DNA from 4 places in the Paracoccus sp. TOH genome. Region 1 is predicted to be linked to each of the others. Evidence: riboswitches for the same ligand, from Rfam matches in the RefSeq annotation. Region 1 holds a riboswitch; each other region holds the start of a gene.
The links. A riboswitch is a leader RNA that binds a small molecule or an ion and turns the genes downstream of it on or off. The one in region 1 is predicted to bind cobalamin.
Positions count from the first base shown of each region.

Region 1 (3,451 bases):
CAGCCCTGAACCGGGGGCAGCCCCGCCCGATGCGGCGGGGCTAGCGGCGTTGCCAGTCCGCCGCGGTGTTTTCCTGCCAGCCCGAGCGGTGCAGCAGCGGGGTGTCGTCGGTGAAATCCGGCCAGCCCAGACAGAGCAGCGCGCTGAACTCCCAGCTTTCCGGCACCTGCAGCAAGGCGGTGATCCGCGCCGGATCGAGGATCGAGACCATGCCGAGGCCGAGGTTGCGCGCCCGCGCCGCCAGCCACAGCGTATGGATCGCCATGGCGGTGGATTGCTGCAGCGTCCGGGCCATGGTGGCGCGGCCCAGATGGTGGCCTTCGGCCGGGTCGATCTCGGTCAGGACCGCCAGCCAGACCGGGGCGCGGTCCAGCCCCGCCAGCTTCAGCGCGTCATATTCCTGCCGCTGCGGGCCCTGGTAGCGGGTGGCGGCCTCGGCATTGCAGCGCAGGAAATCGGCGCGGATCGCGGCGCGCAGGCCGGGGCTTTCGACCCGGATCACCCGCCATGGCCGGGAATTGCCGACCGAGGGCGCCAGTTCCATCGCCGCGCGCAGCGCGTCCAGCAGCGGCTCGGGAATCGGATCCTTGCGGAAATGCCGCACGTCGCGGCGCCAGCGCAGGATGCGGTCCAGGGCGGCACGGTCCTCGGCGCCGAACTCCATCACGGTACCGCGCAGATGGCGCTGTCGGGCAGGCCCTCGGCCCCGGCGCGGATGGCGACCGGGCGGTCGGGCACGGTCAGCTCGACGGCGAGCGGCCGGCCAGAGACGGTCAGCGGCCGGTGGTTGTTGGCGTTCAACTCGACCCGCAGCCGGTCGCCGGGCTCCAGCGCGTCGAGATGCCGGGCCGGGCCGTAGAGCCGGGCGATCTTGGTGCCGTTCAGGTAAAGATGCGCGTGCCCCTCGCCCGTCCGGTGGGTCAGGCCGGCATGGTCGGGGGCGAAGCAGAAGCCCTGCAGCTGCAGGAACAGGTTCCAGCCCGAGACGCTGTCGGGTTCCAGCCGGGCCGAGGCGGTGGCGCTGCCGGCGGGCAGGTCGATCGGGGCGCCGTGGTCATGCGTCTTGGCCCCGGCGGCCGCCGCGCCATGGCCGCTTGCGCCATGGTCGTGGCCGTCCAGGGTAATGCCGTTGGCCGCGGCGACGACGAAACCCAGCCCGCCGCCGAAGATCAGGCCGATCAGCAGCATCGGGATCGAACGATCCATGTCTGGCCCCCGGTTCATGGAAGGGCCGGGCACGGTCTGTGCCCGGCCGGAGGAATTTTCCGACCGGATCAGGCGGGCTGCGGAACAGCCGCCCGCTGACCCTCGCGCTGCCAGAACCAGCCGGCCAGCAGGCCGAGCAGCGCCCAGGCCATGGCCCCGGCCCCCAGCGCCCGGCCGGCGAACTCGGCCGAAAGCTCGGGCGGGACCGGGCCGGCATAGCTGCCGGGCTGCGGCGCGCCGATCAGATGCGGGGCCAGGATCAGCACCACGGCGACAGCCCAGGCTGCCCAGCCCTTGCCAAAGGCGACCAGCCACAGCGCCAGCCCGGTGGCGATGGCGGTGCCCAGCCACCAGATGGCGCGAAGCTGCACCTCGGCGGCGGCGACGCCCGGCACCTCGGGCGCAAGGCCGAAGGCGGGGGCGAGCTGCATGGTCAGGTAGCCGGCAAGGCCCCAGAGCAGGCCCTGCCGCGCGGTGACCGCATTGCCCTGCGATTCGGAAACCGCCATCAGCGCCACCAGCATCAGCCCGTAACCGGCATAGACCAGCATGGTGAACAGCACCGAGAGCCCGTTGCGGGTCCATTCGAAGGCGCCGAGATCCTGGTGCGCGCTGACGGGTTCGGCGCCGAAATGCGCCAGCTGCCCGGATTCGTAAAGCTCGGCATGCAGCAGCACCGGCTGCACGAACCAAAGCTGCAACAGGGCGGCAATCAGCCCCGTTGCAGCGCCAGCGATCAATCCGCTGGTCAGGATGCGCGAGAACATGTCAGTGGCAGGGGAAGCCGGTGGCGTGACGCACGTCATGGGCGGCGTCATGCAGGGTCTCGGCCTGCACCAGCCCGGCCATGAAGATCAGCCCGAAGCCGATGGCGAAGGTGGCGATGGCGGGAAACAGCACCGAGGCGCGGCTGGCGCCGGCGGCGGCGGTTGCGGATCTTGCGGTCATCCTTGACCCTTTCCTTTGGTCGTCCAACCCGACGACGTTGCGGTTCCATGCATCGGCAGGTCTCCTGGCTTGCGGGTCAAGGCCGACGCCCGCCTTCCCGGCCGGATGGCCAGTGGCATGATGGACGTCCGCTCTCCGCTCACAGTCGCGGGGGCGGCTGCGGATTTGGCCCCGGATGTCCAGGACCGCACCGCATTCCCTTTTGGCCCCCGAAGGGGCACCGATACGGCCATATGCTAGCCGCGATGCGGCATGTCCGGCAAGCGGAATCGCGGCGCGGCGCTATCGCATGGGTATTTGGCCAACGCAGAAGATGCCGGGGGCAGGGGAGGGGGCGTCCCGGTCGCGGCCCGTGATCACGGGCCCGGCGGCCAGTCCAGGTCGACCCAGACCAGCCGGTGCGCGGATGCCGTCAGCGCGGCTTGGGCCAGCGGACCCTCGGCGGGCCAGACCACGCCCGCGCCCAGCAGCTTCAGGCCCCGGGAGGGCAGGACGTAATCGACGCGCAGATTGCCCGGCGGCCTGTCGTCCGGCCAGTCGCCACTATCCAGCCCCGGATCGCCCTTGTGGCCGTCATTCACCCCGCCCTTCGCCGCCGCGCCGCCGGGGCTGCGGGGCAGGGGGTCGGCGACCTGCGCCATGAGCCGGGCCAGCGCCTGCGGTCGCCCCTCGCTGTCCTCGGGGTCGAGGTTCAGGTTCCCGGCCAGCACGAAGGGCGCTTCGGGCAGGTGGTGCAGCCAGAAGGCCAGCTCGTCATGGTTGCGGCGGCCGTTCAGATCCTCGGGCCCGTCGAAGACCGGCGGCGTCGCGGACATGGCAAGCAGGTGCAGCGGCCGGTCCGCCACCGTGATCACCGCGTCCCAATGCGCGGTCGAGGACAGGCGGCGGATCGCCGCCACCGCCTCGGGCAGCGGCGGCATCAGATTGCCGGGCAGGTCGCGCCACAGAAATTCCGTGTAATCGGTCACCGGCCCGATGGGATGGCGCGACAGGATCGCCATGCCGCCCTGTCCGGTGAACGCACCGAAACCCTGCGCATCGTCGGCCGTGCCCAGCCGACCGTCGGCGTTCAGGTCCAGCCCGGTCGCCATGCCGGAATTCGGCCGCGCCGCGAAACGGTGCGGATAGTCCAGCCCCGCCTGCGCCAGCAGCGCGGCAAAGGCGTCCAGCGCCTCGCCGTCGAAATCCCAGTCGAAATCCGTCAGCAGCAGGATGTCGGGCCGGGTCTCGGCGATGACCCGGGTCACCGCCGCGACCTGCGCATCCCGGCGGCCGAGGTCGCGCAACAGAAGCCCCG
Region 1 is NZ_CP098360.1:1,071,821-1,075,271, forward strand. It holds gene bluB (5,6-dimethylbenzimidazole synthase) at 41-664, opposite strand; gene NBE95_RS05285 (hypothetical protein) at 664-1,206, opposite strand; gene NBE95_RS05290 (CbtA family protein) at 1,275-1,973, opposite strand; gene NBE95_RS05295 (CbtB domain-containing protein) at 1,975-2,154, opposite strand; cobalamin riboswitch at 2,191-2,394, opposite strand; gene NBE95_RS05300 (endonuclease/exonuclease/phosphatase family protein) at 2,511-3,451, opposite strand, start outside.

Region 2 (3,451 bases), on a different replicon from region 1:
GCCGGGGCTGATGCTCGCCCTTGCCTCGGGCGGCTGCTGCGACGGGTTGGTGCTGGACATCGCCCCGGGAACCGAGACGCAATCGCTGCGCGCCATCCTGCGGCGCGAGCTGGTCGCCCATGAACTCGCGGCCAATGCCTGCTGGATCGAGGTCGAGACCGAACGCGGGCGCGAACCGGCCCTGACCTTCTATGCCGATCCGGTCGGCACGCAGCTTGCCGAACTGACCGTCGAGGAACAGGCCCGGCGGCTGGCCCGTGCGGCCGGGGCGGCCGGGTCCGGCGCGGAATACCTGCTGCGCACGGTCCGGGGTCTGGCGGAACACGGCATCCATGACGATTACATCTGGACGCTGCAGCAACTGGTGGCCGAGGAAATAGATGCGGCACCGGGCAAGGCCCGGCGCGGCGAATGACGGCCGGCTCCCGGCCCTCCTTGCTCCTCCGGGGCGGAGACCGTCAGCGAAGCAGTCGCCGCTGGAAGGCCGGATCGGGCAGGGCGCACATGTCCGACCTGCCGAACAGCCGGTAACGGTTGCGCGCGACGCGCCGGTAAAGCCAGTTGCGCAGCCCGCGCGGCAGCAGGCGCAGCGGCGCGGCCAGCCGGCCGGCTCCGCCCAGCCGCCGCCCGGCATGGATCAGCGCGTCGCAATCGGAATGGGCGATGCCATCCTCGATGAACAGCCAGCTCGGGGGATCTTCCGCATCCAGCCCGTAATGCCGCAGCAGCGCCGCCCCGAGCGGCGTCTGGACCGGACATATCCGCACGTCTCCCGAGCGGTCCATACGATGGATCATCCGCGCCCCCCAACTGCAAAGCGCGCATTCCGCATCCATCACGGCCAGCGGTGCGGAATCGTCGAAGCCCGGCACCAGCGGGTCGTCGCGAAAGGAATGGGAACGGGCCGCGGTCATGCCGCCAGCATCAGGCAAGGGCGGCGGCCGGGCAAGCCCAATCGCCCGCCGGCGGGCGATCTGCGCCCGGGCCGGGCCGGCGGACATGAAAAAACCCCGAGGCATCGCCGCGGGGTCCGTTCATCGCCGGCTACGCCTCAGGCGCGGCGGGCAATCCGCTCGATATCGCCGCGGGTCAGGCCGATATCGTCAAGCTCGCGATCGGTCAGCAGGTTCAGCTCGCGGCGGGTGATGCGGGCGTTGTTCCAGCCGGCAACCGTGGCGGTCACACGCGCAACGATGCGGCCCAAGCCACCGGCAGCGGGGTTATGGCTCATTTCGACAGCGGACATCTTGGCACCTTTTTCATCTTGCCCGTTCAGCGGGCCTGTTTCGGACAGGACGGATATAGGCCGCGACAGCCGGCGGCAGTAGCCATGCCCGTGGCAAACCCGCCATGCGTTCTGCGCTGCAGCATGAGCGGCGGGCGGGAAGCCGCACGGCGGTTCGGCGGACGATACGGCTTGCCATCGGCCGGCGGGCGGGCTAGTCCGACATCGTCGGTTTCCGCAAGGAATTGAAAGGGAATCCGCCGCCGGACCTGTCCGGCGAACCGGAACTGCCCCCGCAACTGTAGGCGGCAAGGGATTTCGCGACGACGCCACTGTGGCAACCGCCATGGGAAGGCCGCGACGCCCCGATGACCCGCCAGTCAGGAGACCTGCCGACGTCAATCTCAACCCAGCCCGGGCGGGGTGCCCGGGGAGGTGCCGGATGAATTTTGCCCCGAGGTGCCTTGCCGCACCGGTTCCAGCCAGCCGCCGCGACCGCCTTCGGGGCGGGGCGCCGGCCGGTCTTGGGCCGCGCTCTCCCCTCCTGTCTTCGGCTGCCGTCATCATCGGAGACATGCCATGTTCGTCCGCTTCCTGACCGCCGCGCTGCTTTGCGCGACCGGCTTCGCGCCGCCCGTCACAGCCGGGGCGCAATACCCGCTGAAGCTGCAGAATTGCGGGGTCGATCTGACCTTCGACCAGGCGCCCGACAGCGCCGTCACCCTGGGTCAGGCCGCGACCGAGATCCTGTATTCGCTGGGACTGGCCGAGAAGGTGACCGCCACCTCGGTCTGGTTCACCGAAGTCCTGCCCGAATTTCGCGACACGAATGCCGGGATCGAGCGGCTGGCCGACAACGACCCGAGCTTCGAATCGGTGGTGGCGAGGAAGCCCGGCCTCGTCGCCGCGCAATACGAATGGCATGTCGGCCCGCAGGGCATCGTCGCCACGCGCGAACAATTCGCCGATGTCGGCATCCCGACCTATGTCCTGCCCGCCGACTGCTGGCACAAGGACAATGCCAGCGGCTCTGACGGCACCCGCTCGACCATGTTCGAGATGCAGTCGGTCTATGCCGGCGTCAACGAGCTGGGCCGCATCTTCGACGTGCCCGAGCGGGCCGAGGCGCTGGTGGCGCAGCTGCAGGCGCGCGAGGCGGCGGCCAGCGACAAGGCGAAGGCGCTGAACCTGCAGGACGCCTCGGCGGTATTCTGGTTCTCCTCGGCGGAAATGGATGTCGATCCTTATGTCGCCGGGCGCAAGGGACCGCCCGGCTACCTGATGGCGAAGCTGGGGCTGAGAAACATCGTCGAAAGCGACGAGGAATGGCCGGCCATCAGCTGGGAGACCATCGCGCGGGCCAACCCGTCGATCATCGTCATCGCCCGGATGGACCGTCGCCGGTACGAGGCCGACGATCACGAGAAGAAGATCGCCTTCCTGAAATCCGATCCGGTCACCCGCCAGATGGATGCGGTCGAAAACGACAGGATCGTGATCCTGGACGCCCATGCGATGGATCCCTCGATCCGCAACATCGCCGCGCTCGAGACGCTGGCCGCGGCGCTGCCGGTGCTTGGGCTGCGATGACCGAGACGGCGACCCTTGCCGGCCGGCTTCGGGTCCGGCCCCACCTCTGGCTTCTCGTCTGGCGCGGGGCCTTCGGGCTGGGCCTGCTGCTGGCGGCGATCCTGGCCGGGGTCGTCATCGGCGAGACGCCGCTGCCGGTTGCGACGGTGACGGCGGAGCTTGCCAACAAGCTCGGGGGGGCCGGGTTTCCGGTCGATCCCATCGACGCGGCCATCGTCTGGAACTACCGGATACCGCGCATCCTGGTCGCCGCCGCCTGCGGGGCGGGGCTGGCGCTGTCGGGCGTGGTGCTGCAGGCGCTGATCCGCAACGCCCTTGCCGATCCCTACCTGCTGGGCGTCTCGGCCGGGGCCTCCACCGGCGCGGTGGCGGTGGCGATCCTGGGGGTCGGCGGCGGGACGCTGGGGCTTTCGACCGGCGCCTTCATCGGCGCGCTGCTGGCTTTCGCACTGGTCTCGACCCTGGCGCGGGCCGCGGGCGGCGGGTCGGCGCAACTGGTTCTGGCCGGAATCGCCGGGTCGCAGCTTTTCAACGCGCTGACCAGCTTCTTCATCGCCAAATCCGCCAATGCCGAACAGGCGCGCGGGATCATGTTCTGGCTTCTGGGCAACCTGTCCGGCGTACGCTGGCCCGACG
Region 2 is NZ_CP098362.1:199,509-202,959, forward strand. It holds gene NBE95_RS18050 (gamma-glutamylcyclotransferase) at 1-415, shown strand, start outside; gene NBE95_RS18055 (DCC1-like thiol-disulfide oxidoreductase family protein) at 459-914, opposite strand; gene NBE95_RS18060 (DUF1127 domain-containing protein) at 1,052-1,246, opposite strand; cobalamin riboswitch at 1,438-1,637, shown strand; gene NBE95_RS18065 (ABC transporter substrate-binding protein) at 1,805-2,815, shown strand; gene NBE95_RS18070 (iron ABC transporter permease) at 2,812-3,451, shown strand, end outside.
Region 2: linked by a shared signal. The riboswitch ahead of NBE95_RS18065 (ABC transporter substrate-binding protein) and the one ahead of NBE95_RS05295 (CbtB domain-containing protein) in region 1 are both predicted to bind cobalamin.

Region 3 (3,451 bases), on a different replicon from region 1:
GCCCATGGCCTTGCAGCCCGCCGACACCCGCCCGCTGACCCGGCGCGAGACCGAGGTCCGCCGCTTCGTCCGCGCCCGCTATGGTCTGCGCGGCACGCTGGCGCTGCATCGCCATGCCCTTGGCCCCGACCTGCTGCGCGCACCGGTCAACGTCATGCTGTCGCCGCTGTTCCTGCTGGTGCGGCTGGTCGCGCCGCTGTTGCGGCGCATCGGGCTGGTCCGGGCCGGCGACTGGCTGGCGCGCCGGCAGATCTTCCTGACCTCCGACGTGGCGCAGCGGATCGAGGCGGATCTGGCCGGCTTCATCGACGACCTGGCGGAACAGGACCTGGCCCCCAGGGCGCCGCCCGAGACCGTGGCCCGCGCCGTCTCGGACTATGCCGAGACCCGCAACGCGGTCTCCGAGATCACCACCTCACTGCTGGTTCTGCTTTCGGGGCTTCTGCTGTTCCACCGCGCCACGCCCGGGGTGATCTCGCTGGCCGGGCCGATCGCGCAGCTGCGGGCGCAGACGCAGGCGGTCGAGGATTTCGCGCTGGGAAGCTGGGCCGGGCGCATGTGGTATGGCGCCTTCCCGCGCGAGCTGTCCACCGTCGAGGTGGTGCTGACCGGCGTGGTTCTGGCCATGCTCGCCTCGGTCCTGACCACCTTTGCCGGGCTGGTCGCCGATCCGGTGCAGACGATGACCGGCACCCATCGCCGCCGCATCATGCGGCTGCTGCAGCGGCTGGACCGCGCCGGCACCGCGCCGGCACTGGAGCGCGAGCATCTTCTGGCGCGGCTGGGCGACCTGTCGGATGCGGCGATCAGCCTGTGGCGCAGCTTCCGGGGCTAGGTCTTGCAGATCGAATTGCCGCCGCCATCCGCCAGCATGGCGCTGCCGGCCACAAAGCTGGCGTGATCCGCCAGCCCGGACCAGCGCCCGGGCATGCCTGGCGCGGTGCCCGCGCCGGCCAGCATCCCGGCCGCGCCGCCCGCCGCCACGATCCGCGCGACGCGATCCCGCAACCGTTTCTCGCGCCGGGCAGCAAGGCCCAGCCGCGGCCCTGACGCGCTGGAGGCTCCGGCGTCGATGATGGTCTTGTCTTGCAGCGGCATAGGTCGTCCCTGCCGGCGATCGGCCCGGAATCCGGCGGGACAATCTCCGCCCGGAGCCCCGTTTCTTGCCGCCGAAACCCCAGGCCGGGAATCCGGTCTCTACCAGATATTTGGGGATACTTCGCCTTTCCCACTAGATATGGATTGACCGGCCGTTCCGGCCATGGCTTATTGGCGGGGTCATGGTCAACCCGGAGCGATCCGGGGACGAAGAGGGAAGCCGGTGCGAATCCGGCACTGCCCCCGCAGCTGTAAGCGGAGAGCGACGTTGGAGCACCACTGGGCAACCGGGAAGGCCAGCCGAGCCGAGACCTGCGAGTCAGAAGACCTGCCATGACGCGACAGGACGAAACCGCGCGGCGGGCGCGGGCCGGACCGGTTCGGAGGGGCGCTGCCTTCGGCCGCGGCCTGCCTTTGCCGCGACCATGAAGGAGCAGAGGCATGACCATCACCGTTTATTCCAAGCCCGCCTGCGTGCAATGCACCGCCACCACCCGCGCCCTGGACGCGCGCGGCCTGGATTATCACCTGGTCGACCTGACCGAGGATGACGCGGCGATGGAACTGGTCACTTCGCTGGGTTATCGTCAGGCGCCGGTCGTCGTCGCCGGCGAGGCGCATTGGGCCGGTTTCCGCCCCGACATGATCGGCCGGCTGTCGTAAGGACCGTGGACGGGTCCGGGGTCAGGCTGGTCTATTATTCCTCGGCCTCGGGGAACACGGCGCGTTTCGTGGCGCGGCTCGGCTGGTCGGCCGGGCGCATCCCGCTCTCGCCCCGCGACGCGATGCCGGCGCCCGTCCTGCCCTATGTGCTGATCTGCCCGACCTATGCCGACGGTACGGGTCGGGGCGCGGTGCCGAAACAGGTGATCCGCTTTCTCAACGACCCGGGCAGCCGGGGGTTGCTGCGCGGCGTCATCGCCGCCGGCAACCGGAATTTCGGCGCCACCTATGCCTTGGCCGGTCGGGTGATTTCTGACAAGTGCAACGTTCCCGTGCTGTATCGATTCGAGCTGGCGGGGACTGATCTGGACATTTCCCGCGTTCGGGCGGGGCTGCATGAATTCTGGGGGACGGAATGCTTGACGATGGCGTAAAGGCCGAGCTGGACTATCACGCGCTGAACGCGATGCTGAACCTTTACGACGGCGAGGGGAAGATCCGCTTCGACGCCGACCGCAAGGCCGCGCGGCAGTATTTCCTGCAGCACGTCAATCAGAACACCGTCTTCTTCCACAACCTCGACGAGAAGCTGCGCTATCTGGTCGACGAGGGCTATTACGAGCCCGAGGTGCTGGACCAGTATTCCAAGAACTTTCAGCGCGCGATCTGGGATGCCGCCTATCAGAAGAAGTTCCGTTTCCCGACCTTCCTGGGCGCGTTCAAATATTACACCAGCTACACGCTGAAGACCCGCGACGGCCAGCGCTACCTGGAACGCTACGAGGACCGCGTGGTCATGGTCGCCCTGACACTGGCGCGCGGCGACGAGGGCCTCGCCATGCGGTTCATGGATGAAATGCTCTCCGGCCGTTTCCAGCCGGCGACGCCCACGTTCCTCAATGCCGGCAAGAAATCGCGCGGCGAGCTGATCTCGTGCTTCCTGCTGCGGCTTGAAGACAACATGGAGAGTATCGGCCGCTCGATCAACTCGGCGCTGCAGCTGTCGAAACGCGGCGGCGGCGTGGCGCTGATGCTGACCAACCTGCGCGAGGCCGGGGCGCCGATCAAGGGCATCGAGAACCAGTCCTCGGGCGTCATCCCGGTGATGAAGCTCCTAGAGGATTCGTTCAGCTATGCCAACCAGCTGGGCGCGCGGCAGGGCGCCGGCGCCGTCTATCTGAACGCGCATCACCCCGACATCCTGCGCTTCCTGGACACCAAGCGCGAGAATGCCGACGAGAAGATCCGCATCAAGACGCTGAGCCTGGGCGTGGTGATCCCCGACGTGACCTTCGAACTGGCCAAGAAGAACGCCGACATGTACCTGTTTTCGCCCCACGACGTCGAGCGGGTCTATGGCATGCCCTTCTCGGAAATTTCGGTCACCGAGAAATATGCCGAGATGGTCGACGACAAACGCATCAGGAAGAAGAAGATCAACGCGCGAGAGTTCTTCCAGACCATCGCCGAGATCCAGTTCGAAAGCGGCTATCCCTATATCATGTTCGAGGACACGGTGAACCGCGCCAATCCCGTGCATGGCCGCATCAGCATGTCGAACCTGTGCAGCGAGATCCTGCAGGTGAACGAGGCGAGCGCGTTCAACGAGGATCTGAGCTATGCCCACTTGGGCACTGATATTTCGTGCAATCTCGGCTCGCTGAACATCGCCGCGACCATGGACGGGCCG
Region 3 is NZ_CP098362.1:625,067-628,517, forward strand. It holds gene NBE95_RS20065 (DUF6635 family protein) at 5-835, shown strand; gene NBE95_RS20070 (hypothetical protein) at 832-1,098, opposite strand; cobalamin riboswitch at 1,265-1,449, shown strand; gene nrdH (glutaredoxin-like protein NrdH) at 1,540-1,761, shown strand; gene nrdI (class Ib ribonucleoside-diphosphate reductase assembly flavoprotein NrdI) at 1,788-2,195, shown strand; gene nrdE (class 1b ribonucleoside-diphosphate reductase subunit alpha) at 2,177-3,451, shown strand, end outside.
Region 3: linked by a shared signal. The riboswitch ahead of nrdH (glutaredoxin-like protein NrdH) and the one ahead of NBE95_RS05295 (CbtB domain-containing protein) in region 1 are both predicted to bind cobalamin.

Region 4 (3,451 bases), on a different replicon from region 1:
CCAGCCGGTGGCGCGGCTGGCGGGTGATGGGCGTGTCGTTCTCGGTGCGGGCATCGGTATAGGTATAGGTTGCGCCCAGCCGCAGCCAGTCCGCCGCTTCGTATTCCAGATCGATCTCGAAACCCTTGCGGGTGCTGGTGCCGGCGACGTTCACCGAGGTTTCGCCGGCCCCGGCGATCATGTCCTCGACCTTGCTGGTGAACAGGGTCGCGCCGAGCTGGCCGCGGCCGGCGGCGAAGTCCAGATCGGCGCCGATTTCATAGCTGCGGCTGGTTTCGGGGGTCAGGTCCGGGTTGCCGTGATAGGTGCCGGGCGTATAGCCGTAAAGCTGGAACATGTCGGGATTGACGGTGGCCTCTCCGGCCGCGGCGCGCAGGCGCAGGTCGCGCCCGGGCAGTTGCCAGGCGCCGGCGATGTTCCAGGTGGTCGCGTCGCGGAAATCCTCGTTGAAATCCCGCCGCAGCCCGGCCTGGACGCCGATGCCGTTGTCGAACTGCCCCTGATATTCCAACGCGACCGATTTGGTGTCGCGTTCAAACCGGCCGCCGGGTGCAAAGAAACTTTCGTAGCTTTCGCGCTTCTTCTGCAGGGCCAGGTTCAGCTTCTGCGCGGCGTCGCGGGCATGGCCGCCGTCCAGCGCCCAGGTAGCGGTATATCGGAAATCCCGCAGCCGCGAGGCATCGTCATAATCGGGCACGCCGGCGTCGAAATGATCGGTGGTCTGGTTCATCCCCCCGATGAAGAATCGGTTCAGCAACCGGCCAGCCAGTGCCTCGGCCTCGAGCCAGAGCGAGCCGTAGGTTTCATTCCGGTCCGCGGTGTGCGGCGTGTCGATCACGTAGTCGTCGGGAGAATCGACCAGATCGAACCGGGATGCGTCATAGCCGTATTCCTGCCAGCTGCGCCGCAGGGTGAAGCCGGCGGTCACCGCCTCGCTGATGGTATAGGAACCGCTGAGGGTCAGGGTCTCGCGATCGTTGAACTCGGTATCGCCGCCCGGCGTGCGCGAGGCGTCCTCGCCATCGGTATGGCGCGTCGCGGCCGAGAAGCTGATCTGGCCGCGCTCGCCCATGGCGCGGACATAGGCGCTGGCGGCGCGGGTGGCCTGGCCACCGATCTCGACCCCGCCGCCATAGCTGAGTCCCGGGGCGGCGGCGCGGCGGGTGGTGATCGAGATCACCCCGGCGGCGGCATTGGCGCCGTAGATCGTCGATTGCGGGCCGCGCAGCACCTCGATGCGCTCGATATCCTCGGTCAGCAGGCCGCTGAACACATAGTCGCCGCTGCCGGGGGCATTGGCCTCGACCCCGTCGATCAGCACCAGCACATGGTTGGATTCCCCGCCGCGGATGCGGACCTTGGTCAGCGTCTCGCCGGTCGAGGTGACGGCCAGGCCGGGCAGGTCGCGCAGCGCGTCCTGGACGGTGACGAAACCGCGCGCCTGCAGATCCTCGGCGGTCAGGATGCTGTGGGCGCGGCCATAGGCGCTTTCCACGACCGGCGACAGGCCGCCGGACAGCACGACCGTATCCAGCATCACCGGCTGCTGCGCGTCCTGGCCCAGGGCGGCGGCGGGCAGGAGCAGGGCGGTGGCGGCAAGCAGGGAAACCCGGGTTCTGAACATTCCAAAGCCTTTCCAGCGCGGGGCTTGGCCCGCGATTTGCAGAACTGTCCTGCGGAAAGGCCAAGGGCAGCCCGGCCGCAGCACGGAGACTGTCACCTCTGCGGAACGGCCGCTTTCCGGGCGCGCCCCGCGCCGGGAATGGGTGATCGCTGCGGCAGGTCTCCTGGCTTGCGGATCATTGCTCGGGCCGGCCTTCCCGGGATGCCCCCAGTGGCGCCTGCGGCCTTCGCTCACCGCATACAGTTGCGGGGGCAGCCCCGGCCTTGCCCGGTCCGCGTCGCGGCCCAAGGCGCACCGATGTTCCCTTTTCATCCGGCAGCGCCGGAAACCGTAGCGGCCCCGCATTGCCGCAGCGCAGCCCGTCCTGTCAAGCGCGCCGTGCCGCTGCCGGTTGCCGGCCGGGGGCCGGCCGGGGCGCGGCAAAGGCCCCGTGCCCCGGAAAATACCGATCTGGCCGCAGCTTTTCCCGCCCGGACCCGCCGCCCCGGCGACGGCCCGCCGGCGGCTGCGTCATTCCGCCGCTGCCAGCGTGGCGCGGATCGCCCGGGCCAGCCGGCGGCAGCCTTCCTCCAGCGCCTCGGGCGGGTTGAGGGTGAAGTTGATCCGCAGCGAGCGGCGGTCCTGGCCCTGGGGGTCGAAGACGCTCGAGGGCGAGATGCAGACGCCATGCGCCAGCCCCGCCTGCAGCAGCCGGTCGGTATCCAGCCGCGGGTCGCGGGCCGTGGCCCAGACGAACATGCCGCCCGACGGCACCTGCCAGTCCAGATCGCCCGCCAGATGTTCGCGCATCGCCGCGCAAAGCGCGTCGCGGCGCGCGCGGTAAAGCGACAGGATCGCGGGCCGGATCCGCTCGGTCATGCCGCCTTCCAGCGCCCGCAGCGCCAGCATCTGCGACAGCCCGCTTGTGCACATGTCCGAGCCCTGCTTGGCGGTGGCCAGCGCCGCGATCATCGCGGGCGCCGCGACCACCCAGCCGATGCGCAGGCCGGGGGTCAGTTCCTTGGACAGCGAGCCCATGTAGACCACCGGCCCGGCATAGGGCCCGGGATGGCCGGCCGCCGAGAGGTCGAGCAGCCGGGGCAGTGGCGCGCCCTCGTAATAAAGCACGCCATAAGGGTCGTCCTCGATCAGCCAGGTGCCGGTTTCATGGGCGGCGGCGACCAGCGCCTGCCGCTCGGGCAGCGAGACCAGCCGGCCGCTGGGATTCGAGAAATTCGGCACGGTATAGGCGAACTGCGCGCCCTGCATCGCGGCGCGCGGGTCGTGGTCGTTGCGCTCGATCCGCATCGGGCGATAGCGCGGCGCATGCGGCCGCCAGGCGTCCAGCGCCCCCAGATAGGCCGGGCTCTGCGCGGCGACCGTGCCGCCGGGCTGCAGCAGCACCTTTCCCACCAGCTCCAGCGCCTGCATCCCGCCGGTGGTGATCAGCACGTTGTCGCGGGTCAGCCGCAGGTCGGGGGTCGAACACCGCGCCGCGATCAGCTCGCGCAGGGCCGGCAGGCCGGGGATCGGGCCATAGCCCAGGGATTCGGCCGGGTGGCTGCGGATCACCTCGGCGGCCAGGTCGGCCAGCTCCTCGACCGGCCAGAGCGAGGGTTCGGGCAGGCCGCCGCCCAGATTGATCAGATCCGGGATCTGCCCGGCGGCCAGAAAGACCGAGGTCACGTCATTGGTCTGCGCGAGCCATGGCGCAAAGCCGCGGCGGCTGGCGGCCTGCGGCTGGGCCGGGGCGATGGGGGCGTCGGGCGCGGCGGCATGGGGGGCAGGGGTATGGGGGGCAGGGGCATGTGCGGGCATGGCATCCTCGTGATCCTCGGCAGAGGATAA
Region 4 is NZ_CP098361.1:182,098-185,548, reverse strand. It holds gene NBE95_RS11500 (TonB-dependent receptor) at 1-1,624, opposite strand, end outside; cobalamin riboswitch at 1,760-1,972, opposite strand; gene NBE95_RS11495 (PLP-dependent aminotransferase family protein) at 2,135-3,421, opposite strand.
Region 4: linked by a shared signal. The riboswitch ahead of NBE95_RS11500 (TonB-dependent receptor) and the one ahead of NBE95_RS05295 (CbtB domain-containing protein) in region 1 are both predicted to bind cobalamin.